DNA from 3 places in the Companilactobacillus sp. FL22-3 genome. Region 2 is predicted to be linked to each of the others. Evidence: predicted binding sites of a transcription regulator. Region 2 holds the regulator's gene; each other region holds the start of a gene.
The links. Region 2 encodes NrdR, which represses ribonucleotide reductase genes. Its sites were predicted from a motif close to ACACNATATATNGTGT; they were not measured.
Positions count from the first base shown of each region.

Region 1 (5,483 bases), on a different contig from region 2:
CTTGGTAAATGACGAATTTCATTAACAGCACTGAACTAGCCCGTCCACCATCGATCTTGGATTGCATTAATCCAACCAATTGGGCAGGTTGTCCGCCAGATGAAAACGGCGTTATTGCGTTAAACAAAGCTTGGATCAAGGGGATTCGATACATTTCCCACCAACCAAACTTACGATCTTCTTTCTTCTTTAATAATGTATGTAAAACTAAAGCTTCCACCCCATACGATAGCAAAATCGATAAGAAAGCCACCGCGAGCCAAAAGTAATTCAAACTCCGAAAAGTTGAAACTAAAGAATTGAAATTGATTTTTCTAGCTTCCCACCAGAAAATTCCAACTCCTAAGCCCAACATTACAAAAAGTGCTGCAATTTGTTTTCTACTCATTATTTATCCCGTTTAGCAATATTATATTGACTCGTGTAAAAATCATACCAGATTTTACTCAAATTTTCTTCCGAATACTGATTTGCGGCTTCTTTAGACTTGAGCTTGAAATCATCTAGTATGCTTCGATCTTGATTGGCCTTATTGATGAAAGCGTTCATATCAGCAAATCCATCAGCTTTTTGATAGTAACCGTCAATGATTGCACGATAAAGTTCCAAATCACGCAACAAAACTGGTGCTCCACAACTGAATGCTTCTAAAACTGACATTGGAAAAAGTTCATCATATGAAGGTAACAAGAATAAATCACAAATATTATAGTAGTTTACTAAATCATTTCTATCAACTATACCTGTGAATTTCATATTACTAGGAGCATTATCGATCATATCCTTGTAACGGTCGTAACCATCGGTGATTTTTCCAAATGAAAAGCCACCGGCCCAGATAAACATAATATCGGGGTTAGTCTGTGCCAGTTTGTAAAAATCATCGACACCCTTACGCTCTTGAACTTGACCGTCGCCGAAAACAACGAATTTATCAGCTGGAATACCCATTTTTTTACGAAAATCAGCTTTCTCTTCGGCAGTCTTCTCGTAGAAATTCTCGGTCGAAACGAAATTAGGAATATATTTGATCTTCTTTCGATCCAATCCGTGAGCGACTAATTTATCGATGAAAGTGGGATTAACCACTACAATTTGATCCATACGTTTGTAAAAGCTGATCACGTATTTGTAGAAAACACTCTTAGCTGGTTCAGGCAATTTGATACTGCCTTCTAAAGTTTCCGGCAAGAAGTGAACGTAACCGATCTTACGACCACGCTTTTTAGAAAAAGTCGATAAATAAAATTGCGGATCGATTGTATGATAATGACTTAGATCACTTGCGTGATAATCATTGATTTTGACATCGAACTCATCACTAAAATGATCCTTCAACAATCCGATCAATTCTTTATAGGCACTGCCGACACCTTGTCCAGCCACTTTATCGGCAGATGAAAACATATTAATTTTAATCATTCGAATACTCCTCTGGATCGATTGATAGGTCTGAAAGCTTTTCCTTGACGAAGTAGTCTTCAGCTCGACTGTAAAAGTCAAGCACTGAGTTCCCAAAACCATCGGACGAAATACCGTACAAGACCTTGTGGCGAGCTTCTCGATCGTCAAAGGAACTTGGATGGTCAAGATAAGTCTTGATTTTTGGTACCAACTGATTGTCTTCATTGAATGTTACACCAACCGACGGATCAGTCAATAATGCATCCGTATAAGGCGCACTACGAACTATGATCTTCGTACCTGAAGCAATTGCTTCGATATAAGTCAACCCTTGCGACTCGGTATCACTCGAGGAGACAAAAATATTAGCCATATGGTAATAAGGTGAGATCTTGTCATGCTCAACTTCACCAGTGAAGATGACATTATCGCTGATTCCTAGATCTTGAGTCATTTGAACTAACTCATCCATATCAGGCCCATCGCCAACGATTACCAACATGATCTTAGGATTATATTTCAATAATGCTGGCATTGACTTCAACATATGGTCGATTTTCTTCTCTAACGCAATTCGGCTCAGCATCAAGATAACGGGAGTGTCCTCTTGAAGACCAAGCTTCTCTCGTAATTCCGACGTGTTAACGGGCTTAGTATACTCTGACAGATCCACCCCAGTAGGTATGATAGAGATTGGAGCTTTAATCTTATAACGATCCATTGTCTCTTTAACTTGCACACTCGGAGCGATAACTCCAGAAGCATTCTTTAAAAAGATCCGGGTCATTTGTTTAACGTGATAAGGCTTGAGCAAATGACCATTCAAAACATAATGCAAATAATCTTCATACATTGTGTGATATGTGTGAACGAAAGGAATTTTTAACTGTTTAGCAACAAATTTTCCAATCATACCAAGTGAGAACTCAGTTTGTGTATGAATAATATCTAGTTTAAGTTCTTTAGCTAAATCGACCGCATGAAACATCCCTCGAATAGCAATCCTTCGATCAGTAAATGAGATAAAAGGCACACTGGCTAAACGAAAAATATTAGGCTCGATCGTATTCTTTGGCACATTGGGATCAGTGGTTGTAAAAATATAAACCGAATGTCCCTTACGCTCTAAGTCGTTTTTCAACGTCTGGATCGATGTAGCTACCCCACTAACTTGAGGGAAGTATGTATCGGTAAAAATTCCGACATTCATAAAAAACACATCTCCTCACAATACTGTGTGAACTATTCATTAAATTAACGAATTTTTAGCAACGATTGAAACTATTAACTATGGCTTGTTCCAAACCAACTTATTTAGTTGACTTTTTGACTTTCAATTCCAAAAATATATCAACAAAAAGGAATTCTATCAATTTTAACCTTTATAAAGTAGATTATAACAAAAAAATGAAGGAACCTCTCCCTTCATCCACTGTTTCTATCTAACTAATCTACTAAAAGCCTTATTTTCCATTAAGAAATAAAAAATTACAGCTCCGAGTGCTACTACAGCTAACTCACCCAAACCGACCGTTACAAAGTTGAGCCAGAAAGGTAATTTCAGCACATAATGTAACTCGGCTCCGACAATTATACCGTTGACCACGGCACAGATAACGGGAACCGTCCACAAGAACTTATTCTTAGCAGGTATTCTAGTAATGATCAAGCAGGCAATAGCTGTCGCTAACGTACCTAGAACTATATCGTACATCCCCAGTTGAGCGCTGAATAGATTGGAAATCAGACAACCGATGATCAACGACCAACTGTATTTATGATTGAAAAATGGCAACAACATCAAAATCTCGGAAACCCGAAACTGAATTGATCCATATGAAAGTGCAGATATCCCCGGAGCAATCGTCACAGCAACATATAACGCTGCAATCAATGCTAATTTGGTAATATCCCTAGTTTTTAAGTTACTCAAAGTAAAACCCTCCACTGTTTTAATTTATAGCAGGTTAACCAGTGCAAACTGCCTTTAATAGATTATCGTACTTTTTTATGACTAGCAAGAATTAAAAAAAGATCAGCCTTAGCCGATCTTTCGTAATTAACGCTTATAAAGTTCCTCTAACACGTAATTGTTCATCAATTAAATCAAGCACTTTTTGACGGTCATCAGCATTTTCAACGAAATCATACTTGTCGCCATCGATCTTCATCTTAGGACTGTAATCATAATCGTCATACCAGCCATCATAACGGCTCAATAGTTGATGATAATATTCTGGTAAAGTGGGATCTTGTTCTGGTTGCTCATATGAACGACCACGTTTTTCGATGCGGTGAATCATCGTATCATAAGAAATGTCTAAATGAACTAACAAGTCTGGAGCTTTCTTTGCGGCAGCATATGGTAGTTCTTGCATCATATTATCAAGCAATTCATCGTAAACTTTTACTTCTTGAGGTGTAGCACGGCCCATATCAGCGTTCATGTGGAAGAACAGTGAATCTTCGTAAATTGAACGATCCAAGACGTTATTATCTTGCACCATAGCTTTCTTAATTGATTCAAAACGTTTGTTCAAGAAGTAAATCTGTAGCAAGAAAGCATACTTCTTAGGGTCCTTATAAAATAGTGGCAAAACAGGATTATCATCTACTTGTTCGTAGAATGCCTCAGTTCCTAAATGTTCTGATAATAATGCTGCCAATGAACTTTTACCGGCTCCGATTGCGCCGCTCAATACGATCATCATTATTCTCCTCCATATATCAATTCGATCTCTATTTGTAAAAAAAACAACATTCATAATAATATCACTTCTTGTCCATATATTGTATAGCTTTCCAAAAATTCACAATATATGGTAGTGTTTTCAAAGCTTAAACAGTTGATAAATCTACACATATAGTTAGAAATAATAAATTATAAAAATATAAATATTTCCCTTTCTTATAAATATTATTCATCATATAATTGGGATGTATCAAATGAAGAAAGGGGAAATTATTATGGGGAAAAGATTTCGCAATCTGCTAGTTACACTCCTTGCGGTCTTTAGTTTCATCGTTTTAATAAGTAGCAGCCAAGCAACTGCAAAGGCTGCAACTAATTATGGTACGAATGATTTACTGAGTGGTATTTCGATTAAGGACAAGAATCACGGTACTGCTAGCGAAGTTAACCTGACCATCGATTGGGATGCAACTGGTAAAGATTTGCAAGCTGGCGACACTTGGACAATCGACTTGCCAACTACTTTGAAGGTTAAGTCACCTGGAGAGAATATTGAACTGATTGATAATGACGGTAATGTGATTGGTAATGCAGTCTTAAATGCAGACAATACTATCACTGTTACTTTCAACGAAAATGTTGAGAATAAGCAAGACTTTACCGGAAGTATCAATATTGCATCCGGTATCGGTGTTGGTAAAGATGCGGTCGTTGGTAAAAACGATGTTCAAATTGGTGACAAGCATGCCAATATGACTGTCACCACTTCTGATAGCGACTTTTCAAAAAAGGGTGTTATCGGAACCGACGAGAATGGTAATGCTATTGTTACTTGGACCATCCTCGCCAACCGTAATAGTCAAGAATTTAAAAACTTAACTATTAGCGACCGCATTGACTCAACTACTTCAGGTCAGACTTATGTGCCTGGAACTGTTAATGTATACGAGGCATATTGGACTGATAAGACTGGTTACTATAAAAAGAAGGGTCCTATCAGTGGTTACCAATTGAACGAAGCAACCAATGGTTTTGAAATCAGTAATTTACCAAAGGACAATCAATTCTATGCGGTAACTTTCCAAACAAGAATTAATGATCCTGAAAATATGGCTGGATTTAAATTCAAAAACCATGCCGACTTTACATGGTCAGACGGTGGATCTGGCAATGGATCTAATAACAATCAAGGCTCGGCTGACGGAAGTGTTACCAGCAATACCAACTCGGGAAGCGGTAACGGTAACGAAATCCTTGGCTCTGTCACATTGACTAAGCAAAGTGCTGATAACGATGCGACTTTATTAGCTGGTGCAGTTTATGATCTTTACAAAGTCGGCAGCGACGAACCAATCAAAACTGGTTTAACAACCGATGAAAATGGTCA
Region 1 is NZ_JBTYYZ010000005.1:2,816-8,298, forward strand. It holds gene ACYT32_RS05545 (lysylphosphatidylglycerol synthase transmembrane domain-containing protein) at 1-388, opposite strand, end outside; gene ACYT32_RS05550 (glycosyltransferase family 4 protein) at 388-1,422, opposite strand; gene ACYT32_RS05555 (glycosyltransferase family 4 protein) at 1,415-2,614, opposite strand; gene ACYT32_RS05560 (QueT transporter family protein) at 2,843-3,337, opposite strand; gene ACYT32_RS05565 (deoxynucleoside kinase) at 3,471-4,112, opposite strand; gene ACYT32_RS05570 (SpaA isopeptide-forming pilin-related protein) at 4,372-5,483, shown strand, end outside.
Region 1: the regulator NrdR is predicted to act here: its motif matches at 4,215-4,230, upstream of ACYT32_RS05565 (deoxynucleoside kinase).

Region 2 (5,483 bases):
GGAATGAGTAATCGGTAATATCGAAGTCTTTATAAACTTCAACCATCAATTGCAAAGTACGCTTGAATTCTTCTTGGATTTGGTCAAGTGCAACGAAAGTGTGACCATCGTTTAGAGTCATTTCACGAACACGTTGTAGTCCACTTAATGCACCTGATTTTTCATATCTGTGCATCATACCAAGTTCAGCGATACGTAGAGGTAGGTCTCTGTATGAACGGTTGTGATGTTTGTAAATTTGAATATGTGAAGGACAATTCATTGGACGCAGTTCAAGCATTTCGCCGTCACCCATGTCCATTGGTGGGAACATGTCTTCACGGTAGTGTGCCCAGTGACCTGAAGTCTTATAGGCATTCAAGTTCATCAAGATTGGTGTGTAAACGTGTTGATAACCCCAAGCAACTTCCTTATCGATGATATATCTTTCGATCACACGACGAATTGTTGCACCATTTGGCATCCAATATGGAAGACCTGCACCAACTTCAGGATCAACGAAGAACAAGTCAAGGTCACGGCCAATTGTTCTGTGATCACGTTCTTTGATTTCTGCACGGCGCTTCAAGTCAGCTTTTAGGCCGTCTTCTTTGTAGAAGGCTGTACCATAAATTCTTTGAAGCATTGGGTTACTTGACTTACCTTGCCAGTAAGCACCAGCAACAGAAAGCAATTCGAAGTGTTTAAGGTCTTTAAGACTTGGAAGAACTGCGTCAAAACCAAAATCAACAAAACCATCAAGTGTATAAACGGGAATTTGAACTGAGTCGATAGCTGAAACAAGTGATGACTTGTAAGGATCATCCTTGAACATTGCTTCAAGATCTTTCTTATCCATCATTGATCTTTCGATCTTGTCGTTGTTTTTGATGATCTTGTTCATCAAAGCAGTGATTTCTTTCAGTTCATCAACGCTGATTTGACCTGACTTGCTGTCAGTATCAACATAGAAACCATCGTCGTTAGCTTGCTTTTCACCAAAGTGAAGGTCAGCTTTGAAGTTTTTAGCAGCAGCTGCAAAGATTAAAGCAGCAGTATTTCTAAGAACCTTTTGAGCATCCTTTTCATCTTCACCTGTGATAATTTCGATCTTACCATCTTGTTTAATTGGACGTTCAAGATCAACTAGAGCATCGTTAAGTTTACCAGCAACAGCTTTTTTACCGAGTGATGTGCTAATTGATTTAGCAACTTCCAAGGTAGTTGTGCCTTCGTCAAACTCCTTAACTGAATCATCTGGGAATGTTAATTTGATTTTTGACATAGACTATTTCCTCCTAAAATTTGATAACAAAAAAATACGTCCCTGAAGTATATCCATATTCTCAAATATGTACATACTTCAGGGACGTATTTCTACGCGGTTCCACCCACATTAAAACTGTAAAACAAATAAACAGTTTTCACTCAAATGGTTATAAAGTAACCGTCAAATATACAGTTTTATGTGAAAGTGGTAGCTTCAGTAATGGGTAAGCTTTCAGTAATCGTACCCTCCCTGAATAGAACCGAAGTGTTATCTTTCATTGGTTTCATTGAAACATTTATTTCTTTAGATTGCAAGTCATTTAGAAAATCTTCTGTTACTTCCATCAACAATGACTTCTCTGGATAAGTATCTGACCCGCTCCATGATCCGCTTAGCCTTAACGGGCTCTTCTTCTCCCCGTTGATTAATGGCCAAATGTTTTTCTAATTCCTGCATTGAAAAGTTGGATGAAAAGAAGGTTGGCAAATTCTCTTGCATCCGATATTGCAAGATCACACCCAAAACTTCATCGCGAATCCAACTAGACATCGAATCAGCTCCGATATCGTCGAGCATCAAGATTTCAGCGCCCTTAATCTGATTGACTTTATCCAAAACACTATTGGAACCGATTGAGTTTTTCATTTCAACCGCAAAAGTGGGAAAATGCATCATGGTCGTATGAACATCGTCTTTGAACAATTCATTAGCAATAGCCCCTAATAAATAAGTCTTTCCAACGCCAAAGTCACCCGCCAAGTATAACCCTGGCACGAAATTCTTTTGGTGCAAATATTGGTCGATAAAGTCCAAAGCTTTGGCCAGTGCTTCTTGGCGGCCGTCGCCATCGTAATCGTCCAATTTGGCATTGCGGATATCGGCAGGCATATCCATTAAAACAAACCCAGTTTCATACTGCGAGCGCTTCTTTTGATTGACGGTTTTTTCGTTAGGATAATAAGCCACTTCGATATTGTGATTATTGACGATCAGCTTAGGATAATAACCTTTGGACAATTCGCTGCTGTGATTCTTGTGATTATAAAATTCGTAGATACTAGCAGCACTAGTAGAAATCGCATCAGGATTGATCTGATCACTATTTTGCTTCAAAAATTCTTGGACGTCAGGATCCTTTAAGGCACCATTAAGCAAGCGACGATAGTCTTCCGTCAAATTCTTTGAATTCATATATTCTGCCAATCTGTTACCTAAATTTTCCATACTTAGTTGTCCTTATTTCTTAATTTTTTCAAACGTTCTTGGAGATCATCACGATTAACATTACTTGTCTTATTCGGTAATTTTGGCTTAACCTTGCTCCAGTCAGTTGCCTGTTCCACCCGGCGATTATTGTTGTTATTATACCGTCGCTTAGGATTTCGAGGTCGATTTTGGAAGTCGCTGATTCGTTGCAATGCCTGTTCAGGTGTCTTAACGCCATTTTGACTCCAATCATTAGCCACCGTTTCCATTAGGGGCAAACTTAAAGCTGGTGAATTTTGCAAAATATAGTAAACCAAGATATTCAAAACTGGAGCCGACAAGAATGCTTTCATCGACATATTACGTAAAGCTCTTGACTCAACACTACCGACGAACCCGCCATTTTTTTGCTTTTGGGCCGTTAAGAAGTCTGCCGGAACCATTGACTTGGCTTGTTGAAGTATCAATTGATCAGCTTGATTGAACTTAGTGACACTTTTATCTGCGGTCGATTCTTGAGCTTCAGTCTGAGCTTTAACTTTGATATTAGCATTTTTCTCAAAGAGATCTTGCACATGTTTTTTCAGACGTACTGGATCGATCTTTTCATTCACAATATCAGTCGTTGCATTGATTGCGCTAATGATCTGCATCTCGTCCAGCCCATAAAAAGACCGGAGACTCAAGATCAACTCTTGATTTTCTAGCAAATTGTCTTTACTGATCTTGGCCGACTGAGCGATACGATCACCAATCAATTCCCAATCTAACGGTTGAACCTTTTCGGCTGAAATTGCTGGTTTATTGGCCTTAGAAGTAACTTGAAAATTGTCACGCGCCGACTGTACTTCACTCGGAGTATTGATCAAGTCATTGTCGCTTAACTGAAATACTTCTAAAAAGTCCTTCGTGATCTCTTGAGAATTCTTCAAAATGAGATCTGACTGAGCATATTTATCGGCCAATAAATGATACTTTTTATCGCCAACTTGTTCGTACAAAAAGATACTCAACAAGTCATCTTTGAAAAAATGATTGGGAGTTAAAGGTTCAAATAACTGGTAAATATAATAAGTCCCTAGGTCATCCTTTTTTTCAAAAGTTCTGATCAATCCTAAAGCTTCATCTTTGATTCGAGCCTCATAAAAACGTTTTTGATCGATTCCCAAAAGACTGAATAATTCAGCATGCGACTTGCGTTGGGTAACCAATTCCTTATTCGGCAATTTTTCCCACAACAATAAATAGAGACTAAAGGCTTCAGTTCCTAAAATCGGTAAATATAAATCCGTCAAAACGTGACGATCGTCATCATTGAGATGGCCATTAGGCAAACACCAATAGCCAACTAGTGGTGTAAACTTTTCTGATTGAAAATTACTTGTTGACACTGGCATCCCTCTTATTTCTTGTCAATTTTATTTCCATTAGCCATCATCTCTTGAACTTCTTGCATGAAACTATTCATGTCTTTAAATTCACGGTAGACGCTGGCAAAACGAATGTAAGTTACATCGTCGACTTTAGCTAAAATCTTCATAACGTGTTCACCAATTACTTGTGAACGAACTTCACTCTCACCATTGGCTCTGATTTCATTTTCAACTTTGTCAACGATAGAATTCATTTGATCCATTGTTACTGGACGTTTTTCGGCTGCCCGAACGATTCCATGCAATAACTTCTCACGGCTGAATTCCTCACGGTTGCCGTTCTTTTTAATCACTAATAAAGGTGATTTTTCCAACCTTTCAAAGGTGGTAATTCTCGTACCGCAATATTCACATTCACGGCGACGACGAATAGCACGCCCTTCATCACTGGGGCGACTGTCGATAACTTTTGATGAATCATGATGGCAATGTGGACAAATCAAGATTCTAACCTCTTTTCTCAATTAAAGTTGCGATATTAACTTTTCGATTTCATTTTCAAGATGTGCTAAGTCAAAAGAATTATCAATCACAAAATCAGCTCGACTGCGTTTCTCATCCATCGACATTTGTGAATTGATTCGTTCTAAGGCGACTTTTTTAGTTAAATTATTTCGGGTCATTAACCGTTGCAACTGTACTTCTGGTCTTTCGTAAAGACTAATTATACCGTCAAAGTAGGTTTGATAACCACCCTCAAACAACAATTGAATTTCAAAAATAGAAATTGTCGAGCTGTTTGACCGTTTGACTGCCGCAATAGTCTTTAATATCTTCTCTTTGATCAATGGACGAGTAATCTGGTTCAATTTCTTTAGTTCTTGATGATCACTAAAAACAATTGCTCCCAATTTGGCACGATCCAAAGTCCCATCGGATTTGAGAACTTCGGTCCCAAATTGAGCTGTAATCTGCTGTAAACCGATTGATCCTGGTACGACTACCTCTCGTGCCACTGAATCAGCGTCAAAGACTTGAAAACCATGTTGGCGAAACATTGCTAAAACGGTTGACTTACCACTGGCAATTCCCCCGGTTAATCCATATATTTTACTCATTTGACGATCTGACATTTAGGACAAAAATGCGTCCCACGACCTCCAACTTTAATCTTTTCAATCTCTGTTTTGCAACGGGGACAAGGTGTTCCCTCTTTACCGTAGACTTTAAGACTATTCTGCATATTACCTTTGTGACCAGTCGCATCGATATACGAACGAACTGTTGAACCTCCGTTAGCAATAGCTGATTCCATCTCTTGATTTGAAGCAACAATAATAGCCTTGATATCCTCATCATTGAGGTGATTGGCTGGCGTTTGAGGATGAATCTTAACTTGCCACAATACCTCATCGACATAAATATTGCCCAAGCCACTCAAGCCTGACTGATCCAACAAGACCGTCTTAATATCTTTTCTATGACGCATAATTCTTGGCTTAAGTTTTTCAAAGGTAAAGTCAGGCGACAATGGCTCTGGTCCTAGCTTCATGATTGACTTGTTGGTCGACAATTCAGCCGTGGGCCACAGTTGCATGCGACCGAATTTACGCACGTCATTATAAATCATTTTTTCGCCATTATCCAAGCTGAAA
Region 2 is NZ_JBTYYZ010000002.1:42,509-47,991, reverse strand. It holds gene thrS (threonine--tRNA ligase) at 1-1,264, opposite strand, end outside; gene ACYT32_RS02190 (hypothetical protein) at 1,444-1,593, opposite strand; gene dnaI (primosomal protein DnaI) at 1,565-2,473, opposite strand; gene ACYT32_RS02180 (DnaD domain protein) at 2,476-3,846, opposite strand; gene nrdR (transcriptional regulator NrdR) at 3,858-4,331, opposite strand; gene coaE (dephospho-CoA kinase) at 4,353-4,961, opposite strand; gene mutM (DNA-formamidopyrimidine glycosylase) at 4,943-5,483, opposite strand, start outside.

Region 3 (5,483 bases), on a different contig from region 2:
GTGGCTCAACTATATACTAAAGATGGTACAGCTATTTCTGATCGTGCTTTAGGACCAAATTCATCATGGAAGACTGCTAATAAGATGACACTTAATGGTGAAACTTATTACCAAGTAGCAACTAATGAATGGGTTAAAGCAAGTAATCTAACGAAATAATTAGTCACCAAGCGAGTAATTCGATCTTTTGAGAAAAGATTGAGCGACTCGCTTTTTTGTTGTGGTATAGTACGCTAGGTAAGAAAAATGACTGAAGGGAAATGAACCTAGCGATGAAAAAAATAATTTGGCTGATAATGGGAGTAATGTTGTTATCATTAAGCTCCTGTACTAATCAGTCACCATCTAGTGCACCTGCAGTCAAAACAATTCGTCAGAACAAAACTAAGTGGAATAGACGATTACGTCAAGCTGTCGACTTAGATAAGAAAATATCCGATCAGACGCCAACTATTCCGCCTGCATATGATGACTCTAGTATGTCCTGGCAGCGTTTGACAGCTGGCAATCAATTGCTTGTAAAAGCTCAAGTGGTTAATTTACAGCCCGAGTTAGGACGCTTAGTCACCGAGACCAAAGCCACGATTTATATTGAAAAAGTAATTTCTGGCGATAAATCTTGGCAAGGTAAAACTATCAAAACGGAATTTTCCGGTGGTCTAGCTCGAGTTAAAGATTACGTAAATGTGTTTACGGATAAAGATACTACGAAAGATTTTGGCTTTGATGATCCTAATACGATTATTCGAGCCAGTGATCCAAGTATCCCGATGCCTCAAATTGGCCAAAAAATAATTATTGGCTTGAATCGTTTTCGAGCTGAGAATGAAAATCAAAAGAAGATGTATCAGCACTTTGGCCTAAGCCGAAAGAATTTCTTTGTGATCAATAATCCACAAGTAACGTATTGGACTCAAGAATCAAAAACTTATCGCTTGAATAATCCCGCTTTTCTAAAAGGTAATCTCAAAAAATATCCCAACTTAAAACGGATCACTGAACGCTTAAATAATTTTTAATGATTTATTACTTGGGAGAAATGCTCTGAATAAATAGAATTGGTATAGGTCTGACGAAAGGTGACAATTCGTCAGATTTTTTTATAATTAAAAATAATTTTTCTTGTGGAACACCTGATCTGACAACCATATGTTCGTGTCAAGATAAAAATTTTCATTTACCCACTTGAAATTTACTCGGAAGTTTAAATTAAAATAATCATTGCTTAGTCTTCAAAATGGGGGCTAAAATAGTAGTTGCAATTTGTTTTACTCGCTTAAAAATTTAATCGATTTATAAATCTAAAATTACAGAAATAACAAGGATTGCTAATAATTACTAAATGTCAATGGTAATAATTAACTACTATATCTTGTTATTTTTTATTTTTGAGGGTACTATATATTGTGTTATCTTAATTATGTGGAGTGATCAGTAATGGACGTTATTAATAAAGTTATTTTGTCAGATGAATTTATCGAAAATGTTAAAAAAACAATTAAACCCCACTGGGGTGAACTAGGTTGGGTCACCTATAAACGAACATATGCCCGTTGGATTCCTGAACTGGGTCGAACTGAGAACTGGTCAGAAACTGTAAAGCGTGTTATCGAAGGAAATATTAATCTTGACCCTCGTTTGAAAAAAGACGATTTAACTGATGAAGAATATGCCGGATTAGTTAAAGAAGCTCAACAATTATACAAATTGGTCTATGGCTTGGCAGCTACACCATCAGGTCGAAATCTGTGGATCTCAGGAACAGAATATCAACATCGCAACGGGGATGCTTTGAATAACTGTTGGTTCGTGGCTATTCGTCCTCAAAAGTATGGTGAAAGCCATATCGTGCCAGATTATTTGCAAAAGGATCAACTCGCAGTTTCAATGCCATTCTCCTTCATGTTTGATCAATTGATGAAGGGTGGCGGCGTTGGTTTCTCTGTTGTTCCTAGCAACATGAAGTTAATGCCTGAGGTTGATAATAAAGTCGATTTAACTGTAATCATTGGTAAAGAGAGTGCCTCTTATAAAGACTCTATCGAAGCTGGTGCAGTTGATCGTGACGATTGGTTGGCTGAAAATGACATTTCTGCTACACGTCATTATGAAATTCCTGATACCCGTGAAGGTTGGGTCATCGGAAATGCTAATATGATCGATGCTCACTTTGCTGACACTAACGATGGACTTGATCAAGTCGTTCTTGATATTACTGATATCCGTGCTAAAGGCGAAAAAATCAAAGGTTTTGGTGGAACTGCTTCCGGTCCCATACCATTGATTGAAATGTTTTTCGATATTAACGAAGTATTGAATAATGCGGTTGGACGCAAGTTGACTTCGGTTGACTGTACCGATATGGGTAACTTGATCGGTAAGACGGTCGTAGCCGGAAATGTTCGTCGTTCAGCAGAATTAGCTTTGGGCGGTGCAACTGATGACGACTTCATTACTATGAAACAAGATCAAAAGAAACTCTACCATCACCGTTGGGCTTCTAATAACAGTGTGGCAGTTGATTCTGAATTCAAACGCTATGCACCAATTGCCGACTCCATTACTCACAATGGTGAACCTGGTATTGTGAACTTGGAATTATCCAAGAACTATGGTCGTGCCATCGACGGTTATCAACCAGGAATCGATGAAGGTGTTGAAGGAACTAATCCATGTGGGGAAATTTCTTTGAGCAATGGTGAACCATGCAACTTATTTGAAGTCTTTCCATTGATTGCCACTGAGCAAGGCTGGAGTTTAGAGGAAGCCTTTACGTTAGCTGCCCGTTATACTAAGCGTGTTACTTTCAGCAATTACGATTGGGAAGTTTCTCGTAATGTTATTCAAAAGAATCGTCGAATCGGAGTGTCAATGTCTGGTATTCAAGACTGGATTTTGACTACATTCGGTAATCGTGTTGTGACCGGTTTTGAACCTACCACTGATCCTGAAACAGGAGAAACAGTCCAAAAGCCAATTTACGATCAACGTGTTGTGAAGAAATTCGATGACTTGTACAAGACAGTCGTTGAAGCTGACAAGGAGTACTCACAAGTTTTAGGATGCAAACCATCAATCAAACATACAACAGTTAAACCTTCAGGTACTGTTGCTAAGTTGGCTGGGGTTTCTGAAGGTATGCATTTCCACTATGCAGGTTACTTAATTCAACGTATCAGATTCCAAGATTCTGATCCATTATTGCCAGCTCTAAAGGCTTGTGGATACAAGATCGAACCTGACGTTTATACGAAACATACAATGTGCGTCGAGTTCCCAGTTAAAGCTGTCAACGCCGACAATCCAAACTTTGCTTCTGCCGGTTCAGTTTCAATTGCTGAACAATTTGCTACTCAAGCTTTCTTACAAACATATTGGTCTGATAATGCTGTTAGTTGTACGATTACTTTCCAACCAAGCGAAGCTGATCAAATTGCTCCATTGATGTACCAATATAGACATTTGACGAAATCGACTTCACTGTTGCCTTATAGTGGTGCTGACTTCAAGCAAGCTCCAAAGCAACCAATCGACAAGAAGCTTTACCAAAAACGTGAAGCAGAAGTTAATGAGAATGTTGCAGCTGTCTTTGCTCAACAAAATGACAATCACGATAAGAAAGATATCGAATTGGTCGATCAATCAGATTGTGCTGGTGGAGCATGTCCAATTAGATAGAAATAATAAATCGGCTATAAGATTAGCCTTTAAGATACTTAAATCCCCTGATCAAAAAAAGATCAGAGGATTTTTTTTTGGAAAAAATTTGAGTTGTTAATATTTCACTTTTGGTCAATGTAAAAGAGCTTAAACTTTACAGTTTATGTTTACAGTTGTAAACTGTAGTTTGTTAAGAGATTACAAATGTAAACTGAATGGAGGACCAAGTTTTGACAGAAATTACAACGATGAGTCATGCAGAGTGGCAAGTTATGAGAATTATTTGGACTTTAGGTCAGGCTTCAAGTAAGCAAATCATCGAGATCTTGGAGCGTAAAACTGGTTGGAAAGCTGCGACAGTCAAAACTTTGATGATTCGTCTCCAAAAGAAGCATTTTCTTCAAGCCGATGAAACAAAACGTCCCTATATTTATCAACCCCTGATTGGTGAAGAACAGGCGATCCACGAGAGTGTCAATGAACTTTTTGATAATCTCTGTTGTATGCAAAAAGGGCATGCCATCAATGATTTGATTGAAAATTCAGCAATCTCACAAACTGACATTGCCACATTGCTACAGACTTTGAACCAGAAAGCCAAGACGGCTCCTAAAGAAGTTGACTGTGATTGTTTGGAAGCTAATTTGAAGTGAGGTGAGTGAATGATGAAAGATATGGATATGAAACACGATAATATGAAAATGGACATGTCTAGTGGCCACGATATGATGATGCATGGCGGTCAGATGATGGACATGGGTGACTTAAAACAAAAATTTTGGCTCTCATTAGTTTTAGCGATTCCCGTCTTTATTTTGTCACCATTTATGGGACTTCACTTACCATTTCAATTCCAATTTCCTGGGTCTGACTGGATCGTTTTGATTTTGTCGAGTGTGCTTTACTTTTACGGAGGCAAGCCATTTTTAACCGGGGCAAAGGGCGAATTAGCTCAGAAAAAGCCAGCCATGATGACTTTGATTACTATGGGCATAAGTGTAGCTTATATTTATAGTTTGTATGCTTTTGTGATGAATGATTTATTGCATTCAACAACCAAAATCATGGATTTCTTCTGGGAGTTAGCTTCCTTGATCGTCATCATGCTTTTGGGACACTGGATTGAGATGAAGTCGACGATGAGTGCGGGCAATGCCTTACAAAAAATTGCCTCACTAGTTCCTGATCAAGTGCATTTAATTCATGAAAATGAGGTTACTGATCAGGATATTTCAATGGTCAAAAAGGGTGACATTATTGAGGTCAGAGCCGGCGAGTCAATTCCTTTAGATGGTCATATTACGGCTGGTAGTGGCTATATCAACGAGTCATTGATCACCGGAGAATCTAAAGCGGTCAAAAAAGCTATCGCCAGTTCCGTTGTCGGTGGTTCCATTAATGGTGACAGTACTATTAAGGTACAAGTCGATAAGACTACGTCTGAGGGTTATTTATCACAGATCAGTCAACTAGTATCTGATGCACAAAATAATCGTTCCAAGACGCAAAAATTGGCTGATAAGGTATCTGGTTGGCTCTTCTATGCGGCTTTAACGGCAGGAATCTTATCGTTTATTTATTGGTTGATCTTCGGTAACATGAATACAGCCTTGAACCGGTTAGTTACAGTATTAGTTATCGCTTGTCCACACGCTTTAGGACTAGCTATTCCTTTGGTGATGTCTCGCAGTACTTCAATTGCGGCTACTAACGGCTTGATTATCCGTGATAATCAAGCGATGGAAAATAGTAAAAAAATCGATTATATTGCCATGGATAAAACGGGTACTTTGACTGAAGGTAAATTTACTGTTAATGGCTTG
Region 3 is NZ_JBTYYZ010000005.1:105,010-110,492, reverse strand. It holds gene ACYT32_RS06025 (SLAP domain-containing protein) at 1-159, shown strand, start outside; gene ACYT32_RS06020 (hypothetical protein) at 273-1,019, shown strand; gene nrdJ (ribonucleoside-triphosphate reductase, adenosylcobalamin-dependent) at 1,438-3,678, shown strand; gene ACYT32_RS06010 (CopY/TcrY family copper transport repressor) at 3,891-4,313, shown strand; gene ACYT32_RS06005 (heavy metal translocating P-type ATPase) at 4,323-5,483, shown strand, end outside.
Region 3: the regulator NrdR is predicted to act here: its motif matches at 1,395-1,410, upstream of nrdJ (ribonucleoside-triphosphate reductase, adenosylcobalamin-dependent).